DNA from 2 places in the Pseudomonas sp. zbq_18 genome. Region 2 is predicted to be linked to the other one. Evidence: riboswitches for the same ligand, from Rfam matches in the RefSeq annotation. Region 2 holds a riboswitch; the other holds the start of a gene.
What was found. A riboswitch is a leader RNA that binds a small molecule or an ion and turns the genes downstream of it on or off. The one in region 2 is predicted to bind cobalamin.
Positions count from the first base shown of each region.

Region 1 (7,545 bases), on a different contig from region 2:
ATACCCAGCCCATGCCCAGGCCCTCGGCGCGCGCCGCTAGCCAGAGGTTCTGGATGGCGCAGCTGAGCGAGGCCAGGTCCATCTGCGGCAGGGTGCGGCGGCCGAACACATAGGCCTCGCGACCGTCCATCAGCGCCGCCACCAGCAGTTCGGCACAATCGCGGATGCCCTCGACCTTGAGCCGCATGAACGCGTCGCTGCGCTCGCCCAGGGCCTCGGCGGTACGCACCCGCTCAGCCTCGACCAGGCCATGAATGGCCTCGCGCAGCTGCGGCCGGGTAATGCGAATGAAGCGCCAGGGCTGCATCAGGCCGACGCTGGGCGCCTGGTGCGCCGCCGCCAGCAGACGCTGCAGCAGCTCCGGCGCCACCTTGCCACCAGCGAAGTGGCGCATGTCGCGGCGCTCGGCAATGGCGCGGTAAACGGCGGCGCGGTCCTCGGGGCGGTAGGCGTGATCGGTCATGGCAGCAATAGCTCGGCCGCCGCCCGCGGGTTGGACGGCAGATAGAAGTGGATGTAGGACGCCGTGAGGCGCCCTATCTGGTAGACCGCTTCGGCTGTGCGTCGCTGATTGGGGCAGGCGCCCCGCGCGCGGGGCTGCAATGGGCAGTCCAGCGTCGAATGGTGGTAAGTATGCCCGCGCAGGCGGCCCTGCGGCAGCTCTACGTGCTGCAGCGCCAACGCCGCCAGACGCGGCTGCATCGTCGCTTCCCCCGGCAACAGCCCGGCCAGTTCGGCACGCTCGCCCTGCTGGTCGGTCAGCGCCTGCAGCAGATAGAGCATGCCGCCGCATTCGGCGAGGATCGGCTTGCCTGCCGCGTGATGGGCACGGATCGCCGCCAGCATCGGCTGATTGCCGGCCAACTGATGCAGATGCAGTTCCGGGTAGCCGCCGGGCAGGTACAGACTATCCACCGCCGGCAGGGTGGCGTCCGTCAGCGGCGAGAAGCACACCAGTTCGGCGCCGAGCGCCTGCAGCAGGTCGAGGTTGGCCTGGTAGAGGAAGGCGAAACTGCTGTCGCGCGCCACGCCGATGCGCACACCGCGCAGCCAGGGTTCAAGCGGTGCGGCGGATGGCGCGGCAAAGTTCACCGGCGCCGGCAGCACGGCCCCGGCGCTGGCCAGTAGGGCGTCGGCGGCGGCATCCAGACGCGCATCCAGATCAGGCAGCTCCTCGGCCTGCACCAGGCCCAGGTGGCGGCTGGGCAGTTCCATCTCGCCGCTGCGCGGCAAGGCGCCATACCAGGACAGCACCTCTGGCAGACAGACACGCAGCAGCTCGGCATGCGTGGCGCTGCCGGTGCGATTGGCCAGCACGCCGGCAAAGGGCAGGTCCGGCTGGAAACTGGCCAGACCGTGGGCCACGGCGGCGAAAGTCTGCGCCATGGCGCTGGCGTCGATCACGCCGAGTACCGGCACGCCGAAACGCCGCGCCAGGTCGGCTGCCGAGGGCTGACCGTCGAACAGTCCCATCACGCCTTCGATCAGGATCAGGTCGGCCTCCCCCGCCGCCTGCCAGAGCAGACGCCGCGACTCGGCCTCGCCGACCATCCACAGGTCGAGCTGGTACACCGGCGCGCCGCTGGCGCGCTGCAGGATCATCGGGTCGAGAAAATCCGGGCCGCACTTGAACACCCGCACCCGCCGCCCGGCCCGCACATGCAGACGCGCCAGTGCGGCGGTGACGGTGGTCTTGCCCTGCCCGGATGCCGGGGCGGCAATCAGCAGGGCCGGGCACGCGCGCACCGCCATCAGCCGACGACTCGTGGCTTCACGCCGCCAGCCGCGCGCCAGCCGACATACAGCAGGCTCGCCATGCCGACATACAGCGCCATGTTGCCGAGAAAGCGCGGGTAGTAATGGCCAATGCGCGGCAGGAAGCCTGCCAGGCTCGGCTCCGGGTAACGCCCGGAGAGGAAGTAGAAGCCGCCGCTGGACAGCAGGTGGCAGATGAAGGCGGCCACCAGCACGGTCACCGCCAATACCACCAGACTGGCGGCCTGCTCGCGATGCCAGCCGGCATACAGCCGGCCGCCCAGCCATAACGCGGCGTAGGCCGGCACCAGCATCCAGTAGGCGGGCGAGGTGCACCAGTCACTGACGCTGCCGCTGGCGACCATGCCGAAGTCCAGCAGCGTCGCCAGGGCGAACAGCGCCGGGAACACCCAGCGCGGGCGCAGCAGGACGCCGGCAAGGAAGAACACCGCCCAGCTGGCGCTGGGCAGGTTCAGCGTGGCGAAGTGCTGACCGCGAGTGACGATCATCAGCAGGGCCAGCAGCAGGCCAATCAGCAGCTGGTTGCGAGTGGAAAGTACCGGCATGACGGATCTCCTAACTTAGAGCGCCTGGTAGCGCAGGGTGACATAGAAGGCACGACCGGGCTGTTCGTAGGTCTGCGCGGTTTCGTAGTCGCGGTCGAACAGGTTGCTGACCTTGGCCTGCAGGCGCCATTCGGCATCGATGTGGTATTCGCCACGCAGGTCCACCAAGGCATAGCCCGGCAGGCGCGATTCCTCGTCGTTGCTGGCGGAGTCGAAGCGCTGGCTGGCGGCGAACAGGGTCGCGCCGACGCCGAAGTCACCCAAACGGCGATCCGCATCCAGGTTGAAGGTGCGCTTGGCCCGCCGCGCCAACTGGTGGCCGTGGTTCTGCGCGCTGCGGTCCTGCGGGTCGAGCAGGGTCAGGGTTGCACTCAGGTCCCAGTCCGCCAGTTGCGTACGCGCCAGCGATTCTAGGCCACGAATGCGCGCGGACTCGACATTCTCTGGGCGCATCGGGCTGCTGCCAGCCCAGACGATCAGGTCGTCGATCTGGTTCTCGAAGGCGTTCAGGCTCCACTCGCCCCACCCTGCGGTACCTCGCAGGCCGATCTCATAGTTTTCCGACTCCTCCGGTTTGAGCTCCGGGTTGCCGGCGGTATAGCTGCTGGCCGGGTAATAGAGGTCGTTGAAGGTCGGTGCACGGAAGGCCGTGCCATAGGCGGCGCTGAGGGTCAGGCTGTCGCTGAGGTCGTAGCTCCAGCCGAGGTTGCCGGTATCGTGGTCGCCGTACTGCTGGTTGTCGTCGCGACGCAGGCCGAAAGTCAGGCCATGGCGACCAAAACGGCCCTGATACTGGGTGTAATAACCGCGATTGAAGCGCGAATCTTCGGCATAGACGTCCGAGGTGTCGATGCGGTCCTGCTGGTAGTCGAAGCCCAGGGTCAGCAGCTGATCGTCGCCCAGGCTGAAATCGTTCTGCCAGCCCAGCGAGTCGCGCTCGCTATCGAAGCGCGAGTAGAAACGGCCATCCTGGTAGTTGTCGCTGCGCTCTTCGCTATGCCCGGCCTGCAAGGTGACCTTCCAGGCGTCCAGGGGGTTGAAGCGGGCACGCCCGCCGAGCACCTGTTGCTCGCCATCTGAGTATGCGTCGCGACCGCTGGTGCCGCGCGAACTGCGACTGTCGAAGTCGCTGTGGGTATCGCCCTGCAACCAGTTGCCGTCCAGCTCCAGGCCGTTGTCAAAGCGCAAGCCGCCACGCAGTGAGGCAGAAAACTGGCGGTAGCCATCGTTGTCCGCCTCGTAGGCGTTAGGCGCTGCGGATCGATAGGCACGGGCGTTGATGCCTGCGGTATCGTCGCTACTGACCCCCAGGTCGAACCAGCCACGGCCATTCCCCCCGGCCACGCCGGCAGTACCGCTATAACTGGAGCGGCTGCCCGCACCCAGCGAAAGGTAGGGTTTGAAACCCTCGCCCTGACCACGCCGGGTGAAAAGCTGGATCACCCCACCCAGCGCCTCTGAACCATAGAGTGCCGAGCGCGGGCCGCGCACCACTTCGATACGCTCGATCAGTCCCAGGGGAATGTCCTGCAATGCAGCACTGCCGGAAGTAGCAGAGCCGATCCTGACGCCATCGACCAGCACCAGCAGTTGTTTGTCGCTGGCGCCACGCAGGTATAGCGAGGTGCTCTTGCCGCGCCCGCCATTGCTGGCGATCTGCACACCAGCCAGGCCACGCAGCACTTCGGGCACCGAGGTGGCCTGGCTGCGCTCGATGTCGTCACGAGTGATCACGCTGCTGGAAGCAATTGCCACCAGCGGGGTCGCGGTACGGGTAGCAGTGACCACCTGCCGATCGAGATTGAGAGGGTTCGCCTGCACGGCAAAGGGGGCAAGGCTGAACAGCGCGCACGCCGCCAGCCGCAAATCGGACTTGCTCAAGTTGTCGTTCTCCGTCGCGCCACCCGCGCGACACTGCGGGATAAGGCGTTGGGAGAACGAACGGAAACGCGGCAGCCGCGCCCGGCGCCGCCCTCCGCAATGCCGTGGATTGCGACAGGCCGGTCTCCGGGCTCGTGAGCCAAGCCATGCGGCTTGCGGGCCGCGCCTTCCCATGCCGGAGCACAGTGGCGGGATGCGACCTTTGACTCACCTACCGTTGCGGGGGCAGCGCCGGCATGGTGTTGCGATTACGCAGCACGCACCGGCTTCCCTGTTTCACCCCTCGACCGCATGCGGCGGGGGCACCTGAAGCAGGCGCGCAGCTTAGTGGCCGAGCCTGGCGCGGTCAATGCGCCAGCTCTAGAACGAGCCTCAGGGTCGCGGGGTAAAGCCGGCAGGTTTGCTGGCCAGCCAGTCGACGAAGGTGCGCAGGCGCTCATCGCCCAGTAGCGCCTCACGGCTGTTGTAGGTCAGCGCCAGCTCCTTCTCACTGAAAAGCTTGTGGATCTGGTTGTGGCAGGCGCGACAGACCCACAGGGTGGCGGTGATGCGCTCGCTCTTGGCATAGCGTTTCTGCACGTAGGGCTTGTCGTGCAACGCCTTGGGGATCAGGTGGTGACGGGTCAGCGGCAGCGCTCTTTGGCACAGCTCGCAGACATCCGGCTGGGGAGGAAGGCGGATCACCGTCAGCGCTTGCGGCAGAGGCTCAGACCATCGCCCAGCGGCAACAGGCTGAGATCGACGCGACTGTCGCGCTTGAGCGCCCGGTTGAGCGACTGGATGGCACGGGTGTCCTGGCTGTCCGGACTCTGCTCCAGCACCCGCCCGCTCCACAGGGTGTTGTCGAACAGAATCAGGCCGCCCTGACGCGCCAGCACCAGGGCGTGCTCCAGGTACACCGGGTAGTTGGCCTTGTCGGCGTCGATGAAGATCAGGTCGAAGCTCTCGCCCTGCCCACCGCGCTCCAGCGCGTTGAGGGTTTCCAGGGCCGGCGCCAGGCGCAGCTCGATGCGCTCGCTAACCCCGGCCTCGTACCAGTAGCGCTCGGCGATGCTGTTGTACTCGCCAGGCAGATCGCAGCAGATCAAGCGGCCATCGGCTGGCATGGCCTGGGCCATGCACAGCGCGCTGTAGCCGGTGAAGGTGCCGATTTCGAGAATCCTGCGCGCACCACTGATCTGTACCAGCAGGGCCATGAACTGCCCCTGCTCCGGAGCGATCTGCCAGTGCGCCGTGGACAGCTGGGCGGTTTCCTCGCGCAGGCGCTTGAGCAGCGCCGACTCGCGCAGCGAGACGTCCAGCAGGTACTGGTACAGCGCGTCGTCGAGAGTGAGCGTGCGATTGGTCATGGCTGCTGGGCCAGATGGCTCGGCGCCAGGACCCGCTTGGCCCCCAGGTAGCTCTTCTGCCAGTAGGTCTGGCTCAGATAATCCAGACGTACCGTACCGCCACTGGAGGGGGCATGCACGAAGCGCCCTTCGCCGACATAAATGCCGGCATGACTGACCTGGCCGCCACCACTGGTGGCGAAGAACACCAGGTCGCCACTCTGCAGCTGATCGCGCCCCACGTTGGGCGCACGCAGCTTGATCATCTCGCGGGTCGAGCGCGGCAGGCTGATGCCCGCCGAATTACGATAGACGTAGCCGATCAGACCGCTGCAGTCGAAACCGCTGTCCGGCGTGTTGCCGCCATAGCGATAGGGCGTTCCCACCAGCCCGATGGCACTGATCAGCACATCGTTGGCGCTGGCGTCGACGACGGGTGGGGGGCTGTAATCTGGGGCGGAGGGGGGGCTGCTGGCGCAGGCGCTCAACAGCGCGACGAAGGCAAGCAGGGTGAGGCGAGCCGTAGAGTGCATGGGCGGGCGTCCTGGCCGGGATGCGCCCTACTCTGCCGGCTCACTGCCGCGGGCGCAAGCCCGCGAGAAGCTCAGCGGGACTGAGTGGTGGCTACGCTCTGCTCAGGCGCCAGGGCCAGTACGCGCTTGGCTTCCATGTAGCTGCGCTTCCAGTAGCTGTCTTCCAGGCTGTCCACCCGTACACCGCCGCTGCGGCTGCTGCTGGAGTGAATGAACTGATCATCGCCCAGGTAAATACCGGCATGGCTGACGCGGCCACGGCCACGGTTGTTGAAGAAGATCACATCGCCCGGCTCAAGCTCGTCGCGCGCCACCAGCGGCGCATCGAGGTTGATCATCTCGCGGGTCGAGCGCGGCAGCTGCATGCCCGCCTCTTCCTTGAACAGGTAACCGATGAAGCCGCTGCAGTCGAAGCCGGTCTTGATCGAGGTGCCGCCGAAACGGTAGCGGGTGCCGACCAGGGACAGGCCTTCGCTGAGGATGCTGTCCGCCAGCTGCGGCAGCTCGTAGGGCTGGTCGTCGGTCACATCGCTGAAGTCTTCTTCAGGCAGGTACTCGACCGGGGATTGCGGCTCCACCACGCTGACTTGTGGCTGCGGAGCCTGGCTGGCGCAGGCCGCCAGCAGGACTGTAAGTGCAATGGGCACGAGGGGTGCGAAGCGCTTGAGCATGGGCACGACCGTGTCTAATGGTTATCTGATGGCGGGGGAATATGCCGTCTGCTTCGATGAATTGCAAATTCAATGCCCAGAAATGTGACCCAATAGTTCCGGCAAAACGTCTGAGGCTCTCGCCAATAGCCGGGCGTCAACCCAACGACTTACATCGGTCTGCTGCGGGTTCACTTCGACCGTGAACCCGCCGTTCCTACGGGCTTCGGCCAGGGGCTCTACGATGTAGGGGAAGCTCGCCGTAGTCCCTACGGCCATCACCACCTCGAAGCCTTGCCGCACCTGATCATAAAGCCGACCAATGGCATCTTCCGGCAGCATTTCCTCGAACAGCACCACCGGTGGGCGCAGCACGCCCCCACAGCGGGCACAGAGTGGTGGCAAGGGTCGCTGCAGATGCGCGGCCAACTCCGCGTCCTCGGCACCGCAGGACTGGCAATACAGCGGTGCCAGCTCGCCATGGATCTCGATCAGCCGCTCCACCGGCGAGCCGGCCTGGCGGTGATAACCGTCGATGTTCTGGGTCAGCACCCAGCATTCGGGTTTGAGGCGCTGCAACTCGGCGATGGCGAAGTGCCCGGCATTGGGCTGCGCGCCCAGGCAAGCCTCGCCGAGCTGGGCCAGGTATTTCCAGCACAGCGCCGGATTGCGCTGCAGCATGGGCCCGGACAGCGCCGCCTCGATCGGTAGTCCCTCGGCAGTCAGGCCGTTGTACAAACCACCGAGACCACGATAGGTCGGCAGGCCGGAATCGGCAGAAAGCCCGGCGCCGGTGATGATCAGGATGCGTTCGGCACGCTGAATGGCCTGG
Region 1 is NZ_JBICIT010000001.1:176,877-184,421, reverse strand. Features, by position in the region: gene bluB (5,6-dimethylbenzimidazole synthase) at 1-463, opposite strand, end outside; gene ACF8C6_RS00910 (cobyrinate a,c-diamide synthase) at 460-1,752, opposite strand; gene ACF8C6_RS00905 (hypothetical protein) at 1,752-2,321, opposite strand; gene btuB (TonB-dependent vitamin B12 receptor) at 2,337-4,202, opposite strand; cobalamin riboswitch at 4,302-4,527, opposite strand; gene ACF8C6_RS00895 (hypothetical protein) at 4,575-4,886, opposite strand; gene ACF8C6_RS00890 (O-methyltransferase) at 4,889-5,551, opposite strand; gene ACF8C6_RS00885 (C40 family peptidase) at 5,548-6,063, opposite strand; gene ACF8C6_RS00880 (C40 family peptidase) at 6,135-6,734, opposite strand; gene ACF8C6_RS00875 (NAD-dependent deacylase) at 6,804-7,545, opposite strand, start outside.
Region 1: another riboswitch for cobalamin. It lies ahead of btuB (TonB-dependent vitamin B12 receptor); the one in region 2 lies ahead of ACF8C6_RS09825 (TonB-dependent receptor domain-containing protein).

Region 2 (7,545 bases):
CGGCATGGCCTTCGAGGCGCTCAACCATGCTTCGGACGTCAAGGCCGACATGCTGGTGGTGCTCAACGACAACGACATGTCGATCTCCAAGAACGTCGGCGGCCTGTCCAACTACCTGGCCAAAATCATCTCCAGCCGCACCTATTCAAGCATGCGCGAGGGCAGCAAGAAGATCCTCTCGCGCCTGCCCGGCGCCTGGGAAATCGCGCGTAAGGTCGAGGAACACGCCAAGGGCATGCTGGTCCCCGGCACCCTGTTCGAGGAGCTGGGCTGGAACTATGTCGGCCCCATCGACGGCCACGACCTGCCGACCCTGCTCGCCACCCTGCGCAACATGCGCGACCTCGAAGGCCCGCAGTTCCTCCATGTGGTGACCAAGAAGGGCAAGGGCTTCGCCCCCGCCGAGGCCGACCCGATCGGCTACCACGCGATCACCAAGCTCGACCCGATCAACAAGCCGCAGGGCGAGCCGAAGAAAGCCGCCGGGCCGAAGTACTCCGCAGTGTTCGGCCAGTGGCTGTGCGACATGGCCGCCGCCGACCCACGCCTGCTCGGCATCACCCCGGCGATGAAGGAAGGCTCCGACCTGGTGGCCTTCAGCGAACGCTTCCCGGAGCGCTATTTCGACGTCGCCATCGCCGAGCAACATGCGGTGACCCTGGCCGCCGGCATGGCCTGCGAGGGCGCCAAGCCGGTGGTGGCGATCTACTCGACCTTTCTGCAGCGCGCCTACGACCAGCTGATCCACGACGTGGCGGTGCAGAACCTCGACGTACTGTTCGCCATCGACCGCGCCGGCCTGGTCGGCGAAGACGGACCGACCCACGCCGGCAGCTTCGACCTGTCCTACCTGCGCTGCATCCCCGGCATGCTGGTGATGACCCCCAGCGACGAGAACGAGCTGCGCCTGCTGCTCACCACCGGCCACCAGTTCAACGGCCCGGCGGCGGTGCGCTATCCGCGCGGCAGCGGCCCGAATGCCGCCATCGACCCGGCCCTCAACGCCGTGGAGATCGGCAAGGCCGTGGTGCGCCGCCAGGGCCGCGGCACCGCGCTGCTGGTCTTCGGCGTGCAACTGGCCGAAGCCCTGCGCGTGGGCGAAACCCTGGATGCCAGCGTGGTCGACATGCGTTTCGTCAAACCCCTGGACGAAGCCCTGTTGCGCGAACTGGCCGCCAGCCACGATCTGCTGGTGACCCTTGAGGAAAACAGCGTGATGGGCGGCGCCGGCAGCGCGGTGAGCGAATTCCTCGCCGCCGAGAATATCGTCATGCCACTGCTGCACCTGGGCCTGCCCGACTACTACGTCGAGCACGCCAAGCCGGCGCAGATGCTGGCTGAATGCGGCCTGGACGAAGCCGGCATCGAGGCGGCCGTCCGTCGCCGATTGCAGCAGCTTGAACAGAGTTCATGTTGAACCGCCGTAAAGTTGCTTGAGCTTGACCACGCCGTGCACTAAGGTGCGCGGCGTTTTTTCTTTCTGACAGGTGCGCTGGCCAAGGCCAGCGATAATCGGGAAGCCGGTGCGCCAACAGGCAATCCCGGCACTGCCCCCGCAACGGTAATCGACCGCGAGCCCAGGCTCGCAGGCCTGCTCAACAGCCACTGGAGTCATCCGGGAAGGCGAGCCGGCCGGCGTCGAGAGTCCGGAGACCGGCCTGACGGATTTCGACTGGTGTTGCGGAGGGCCGCACCGTCAGGCGCCCGCGCGCGCCTGTCTCCCGCCCTCCTCGAAGTGTGCATTCTTTGAGGAAACTTACATGAAGCTGTCCCGTCTAGCCCTCGCCGTGGCGCTGGCCCCCGGCCTGACCGTCGCCGATGACCTGTCCCGTGATCAGGCGCTGAAACTCTCCGATACCGTCATCACCGCCAACCGCGACGTGCAGCAACGCGGCGAGAGCAGCGCGGCGATCAGCGTGTTCACCCGCCAGGATATCGAGCGCCTCAACCCGAGCAGCGTCGGCGAGCTGCTCAGCCGCGTACCCGGTGTACAGGTCATCCGCAACGGCGGCCGTGGCGCCAACACCAGCCTGTTCATCCGCGGCACCAGCAATGCCCAGAGCCTGGTGCTGATCGACGGCGTGCGCATCGGCTCGGCCTCCTCCGGCGGCGCGGCGCTGCAGTTTCTCAGCGTCGAGCAGATCGAGCGCGTCGAAGTGCTGCGCGGCTCGCGCTCGGCCATGTACGGCGCCGACGCGCTGGGCGGTGTCGTACAGATATTCACCCGCCGCGGCGAGGGCGAAGGTCTGCATCCCTACCTGCGCCTGGCCGGCGGCAGCGAAGGCACCTGGGAGCGCAGCCTGGGTCTGTCCGGTGGCGACGGTCGCACCCGCTACAACCTGACCGGCAGCCTGGAAGAAACCGACGGTATCGACCGCAGCGATGTGTCCTACGCCTCCGACGCCGACCACGATGCCTTCCGCAATCGCAGCTTCAGCCTCAACCTGGCCCACAGCCTGAGCGATGACCTGGAAATCGGCCTGAGCGCCGTCGACCAGCGCGGCAAGAGCGAATACGACAACCCCTACGGCCGCTTCGACAACAGCACCTACCTCAGCTACCCGGCCGAGAACTGGAGCGAATTCAGCCAGAGCAGCGTCTCCGCCTACGTCGACGCCAACCTCGCGGACAGCTGGAGCAGCCGCCTGGAGCTGGGTCACAGCGAAGACAAGCAGGAAGACTTCGACAAGCTCTACCCGGGCAGCGACGTATTCAACACCTACCGCGACTCGGCCGCCTGGCTGAACACCCTGCAGCTCGGCAACGGCCAGCAACTGCGCGTCGGCCTGGACTACCAGGAAGACAATCTGCACAGCAGCACCGCCTACAGCGAAGAGAGCCGCTGGAACCAGGCCGCCTTCATCCAGCACAGCTACCAGGGTGAGCACTTCTCCACCGAACTGGGCCTGCGCCACGACAAGAACGAGCAGTACGGCAGCGAGAACACCTGGAACGCCGCGCTGACCCTGCCGATCAACCCGACCAACGAGCTGGTGCTGTCCTACGCCGAAGGCTTCCGCGTGCCGACCTTCAACGACCTCTACGGCCCGGATGACTGGGGCAGCAACCCCAACCTCGACCCCGAGCGTTCGAAGAGCTACGAGCTGCAGTGGCGCAGTCAGCTGGCCGAAAGCACGCGCCTGGAGGCCTCGCTGTACCGCACCGACGTCGAGGATCTGATCACCTATGTGTGGGACAGCTCGACCTTCATCGGTCGCAACTACAACGTCGACCAGGCGCGTATCAACGGCTTCGAGGCCAGCCTGCAGCAGCAACTCGGTGCCTGGAGCGGCAACCTGTCGCTGAGCATTATCGACCCGCGCGACCGCGACAGCGGCCACACCCTGGCCCGCCGCGCCAAGCGCCACCTGAGCCTGGATCTCGATCGCCGCCTCGGCGACTTCAATGTCGGCGCCACCTGGCAGGCCTACAGCCAGCGCTACGACGACGTCGCCAACAGCCGCGAGATCGCCGGCTACGGCGTACTCGACCTGCGCGGCAGCTGGCAGGCCAGCACCGAGCTGGCCTTCGACCTCAAGCTGGCCAACCTGCTGGACAAGGACTACGGCACCGCGCTGTACCAGTACGCCGGCGACTACCGCTACTACGGCTATCAGGAAACCCCGCGCAGCCTGCTGCTCGGCCTGACCTGGACCCCCGCGCTGTAAAACGACAAAGGCCCCTTCCGGGGCCTTTTTTCAACCTGATGCGGAGCAAACCGTGCACATCGCGCCCGGCTAGCGCGCCTGGGCCAACTGCTCGCACAAGCGGGCAGTCGCCGCCAACATCTGAAAACTGGGTCGCTCCAGGCCCTTGTCCGGCACCGTCCAGACTTGCCTTAGCCGCACCGCCGGCAGTTGCGGCCAGGCCTGCCAGTGCTGCAGCTCGGCACCGCTGCCGCCGAGGATCACCTCGGGTGCTCGCGCCAGTACGGCCTCGACACTGACCTGAGGTGCCGGCAGCGTGAGGTCGGCGAAGACATTGCGCGCGCCGCAGACCTGCAGCGCCTCACCGATCAGCTGACGGTCACCGATGGTGTACAGCGGCTGATGCCAGATCTGGTAGAACACCGGCACCGCCGGCGAGCGGCGATAGCGCTGGCGCAGCGCCTGCATGCCATCGCGGAACTGTGCACGCAGGTCTGCGCCCCGCTCGGGCTGGCCGACCCGCGCGCCGATCTCGGCGAACGCCTCGGCCAGCTGGTCGAAGTCGCGCGCCTCGTTCAGGTAGACGGCCAGCCCCAGGTCGGCCAGTTGCTGGCGCTGGGCATCGGGCAGGCTGCCGGGGGTGAGCAGGATCAGGTCGGGCTTGAGACTGAGCAGGCTTTCAACATCCAGACTGCCGAAGCGGCCAACCGTCGGTATGCCCGCCAGGCCTGCCGGCCGCTCGCCGCCATCCAGCATGCCGACCAGACGCGACTCGGCGCCCAGCTCCAACATGATTTCCGACATCGAGGGGGCCAGGCTGACCACCCGCTCGGCCGCCTGCGCCGCGGCACAGATCAGCAGCAGGCCGGCGGCCAGCAGTGCGCGCATCACCCGAGCTGGCGAGGGATACGGTACAGACAGAGCAGCACCACGCTGCTCATGGCCAGCAGGAACAGAGCCACCGCATGCAGCCCGGTGAACAGGGCGATGGCGCCGATCCAGGCCGGCAGCGAGGCGCCGAGAAAGGCCTTGCGCCGCTGCCGCGCCAGCTCCAGCCAGGCGTCACGCTCGGCTTCGCTGTCCAGCGCCTGCTCGGTGGCGATCAGCGCGCGCTTGTAGGCGGAAAACAGCGGCAGGCTGACGAACATCGAGGCTACGCCGGCGATGAACAGGGGCATCTCCAGCACGCTGCCGAGGGCCTGACTGTCACCGAACAGCAGATTGAGGAAGAACAGCGGCGCCAGGGCGAAGCCGAGCCAGCGCCACCATTCCAGGGCCAGTCGACGACGCACTTCGGCGCGGGTCATTCGGTTTCTTCCTGGTGCTGCAGGCCCAGCATGTGGCCGAGCTTGCCGGCCTTGGTCGCCAGGTACTTGCGGTTGTAGGGGTTGAGGGCGATTTCCAGCGGGCGGCGTTCGGCCACGCGTACGCCGAAACCTTCCAGCGCCTTGACCTTGCGCGGGTTGTTGGTCATCAGATTGATGCTGCGAATGCCCAGATGATCGAGCATCGGCTGGCAGATCGAGTAGTCGCGCTGGTCAGCGGCGAAGCCCAGGCGCTCGTTGGCCTCGACCGTGTCGGCGCCGGCGTCCTGCAGCTCGTAGGCGCGGATCTTGTTCAGCAGGCCAATGCCACGGCCCTCCTGGCGCAAGTACAGCAGTACGCCGCGGCCCTCGGCGGCGATGGCGCGCAGGGCAGCTTCGAGCTGGTCGCCGCAATCGCAGCGCTGACTGAACAAGGCATCGCCGGTCAGGCATTCGGAATGCAGACGGCCCAGCACCGGCTGACCATCGGCGACGTCGCCCAGGGTCAGGGCCACGTGCTCCTTGCCGCTCTCCTCATCGAGGAAACCGTGCATGGTGAACACCGCGAAGGGCGTGGGCAGTTGGGAGGCGGCGACGAAGACGACAGACACCGGTAGCTCCTGATGAGGTTCGGCAGAAAAGGCCGGCATTGTACCAGTCGCAGCGCCGCCCGGCGCAGCCTGAATTATCGAGGATAAGGATCGAAGAAACCGAAGGGTTGCGCCTTACAGCTTGGATTCCAGCAGCAGTACGCCATTGTCTTCGCGCCAGCGCACCCGGCTGAGGAAGCTCATGCCCAACAGCACCTCGGTGGGGGCGTCGCCTTGCAGCACCGCCGCCTCCACGCCTAGCACTTCCAGGCCGCCGACCTTGACGCTGTCGAGCTTGATGCTCCAGGCGCGGATATTGCCACCGGCGGTGCTGGCCACCATTGGCCGGCCTTTGACTCGGTAATCGATGCCCAGGCGCCGTGCCTGGCCTTCGTTCATCGCCACCGAGGTGGCACCGGTATCCACCAGAAACTGCACCGGATGGCCCTCGATGGAGCCAGCAACCCAGTAGTGGTTACCGGCGCCGCGACTGATGCTCAGCTGGGAGCGCTGTGGCTCGCTGCTGCCCGCCTGGTTGTACTCGCGTGACAGCGAATAGTTGCGTTGGACGCCGCCGATCTCCAGCACCGCGCCCTTGCTGTTGGCACTGACCACCTTGACCCCGCCGGGCCCTGTCTGTCCGGAACGCACCAGTTTGCGCTGGCCATCCACCAGCAGCACGGCGGCATCGGGGAACAGACCAACCACCTGCACCTGCGGCTCGGCATGCGATACGGGGCTCAGGATCAGCAACAGGCCGGCGGCGAACAGCTCAAGGCGACGCATTAGGGTTCTCCATGTCCTTGTCGAATGGATACGGTTGCTGCCAGCGGCGGAAAATCGGCCGCAGACTGCCCGCACGTATCAGCTCGGCCATGCGCCGGTCATATATCTCGGCCAGGGCGCGACCGCGGGCAGTATCGGCAAAGCCCGGGTAGAGCGGCAAGCGGGTCAGGTCATAGGTGCGGAACCGTTCCGCTTCCCGGCTGGCAGCCAGTACGTCAGCCACCTCGGTGCTGGCATCGATGTAGAAGTCGGCACGATTGCGCACCAGCATGTCGAGGATACCGTTGCGCCGCTCGACTTCCTGAAAACGCAGCGGCCCCGGCAGGTACTCGTTGTAGCCGTAGCCACGAATCCAGATCAGGTGAAAACGAGTGAGCGTGTCCAGCGTGGGTTGCGGTTGCGTGACCAGGCCGAGCGCCTGAATACGGTCAGCGTCATAGGCGTGATGCGGGTAGATGACCCGCTCGCTGATTTCGTTGGCGTAGGAGCCCAGCCAGGCATCGGCCTCACCCCGCTGCACCAGGCCGATGGAGCGCATATAGGGCTCGTTACGCGCCGCAACAGCCACGCCAGCGGGCTCGAACACTTCACGCATGATCTCCCAGGCCACACCACTGCCATCAGGATTGGTATGCCTGGGCCAGTATTCGCTGACCAGCTGGATATCCGTCGGCAGCGCCTGCTCGGCCCAGGCACTCGGCCAGGCCAGGCACATCAGCAGCGCCCACCAGCAAACACGCATGCTTACCTCCGCCTCAGGTCAGTCCCCAGACCAACACCTGCATGGCCAGCCAGGCGAATACCCCAGCCAGCACATCGTCCAACATGATGCCGACGCCACCGTGCACATGTCGATCGATCCAGCGGATCGGCCAGGGCTTGAGGATGTCGAACACCCGGAATACCAGGAAGCCTAGCAGCAGCCAGTACCAACCCTCCGGCACCAGCCAGAGGGTGATCCACATGCCGACCATTTCATCCCAGACGATACCCTCGTGGTCATGCACGCCCATGTCTTCAGCCACCCGTCCGCACAGCCAGAAGCCGAACAGCATGGTGATGCCGAGCATCAGCCAGTAGCCCCAGTCCGGCAGCATCTGCCACAACGGGATGAAAGGAATGGCCACCAGCGACCCCCAGGTGCCGGGCGCTTTGGGCAGCAGCCCGGAGCCGAAGCCGAAGGCCAGGAAGTGCCAGGGGTTGCGCCACACCTGCGGC
Region 2 is NZ_JBICIT010000013.1:43,693-51,237, reverse strand. Features, by position in the region: gene dxs (1-deoxy-D-xylulose-5-phosphate synthase) at 1-1,417, shown strand, start outside; cobalamin riboswitch at 1,469-1,677, shown strand; gene ACF8C6_RS09825 (TonB-dependent receptor domain-containing protein) at 1,761-3,668, shown strand; gene ACF8C6_RS09820 (cobalamin-binding protein) at 3,738-4,535, opposite strand; gene ACF8C6_RS09815 (MFS transporter) at 4,535-4,954, opposite strand; gene ribA (GTP cyclohydrolase II) at 4,951-5,562, opposite strand; gene ACF8C6_RS09805 (TIGR02281 family clan AA aspartic protease) at 5,677-6,327, opposite strand; gene ACF8C6_RS09800 (ABC transporter substrate-binding protein) at 6,314-7,069, opposite strand; gene ACF8C6_RS09795 (phosphatidylglycerophosphatase A) at 7,083-7,545, opposite strand, start outside.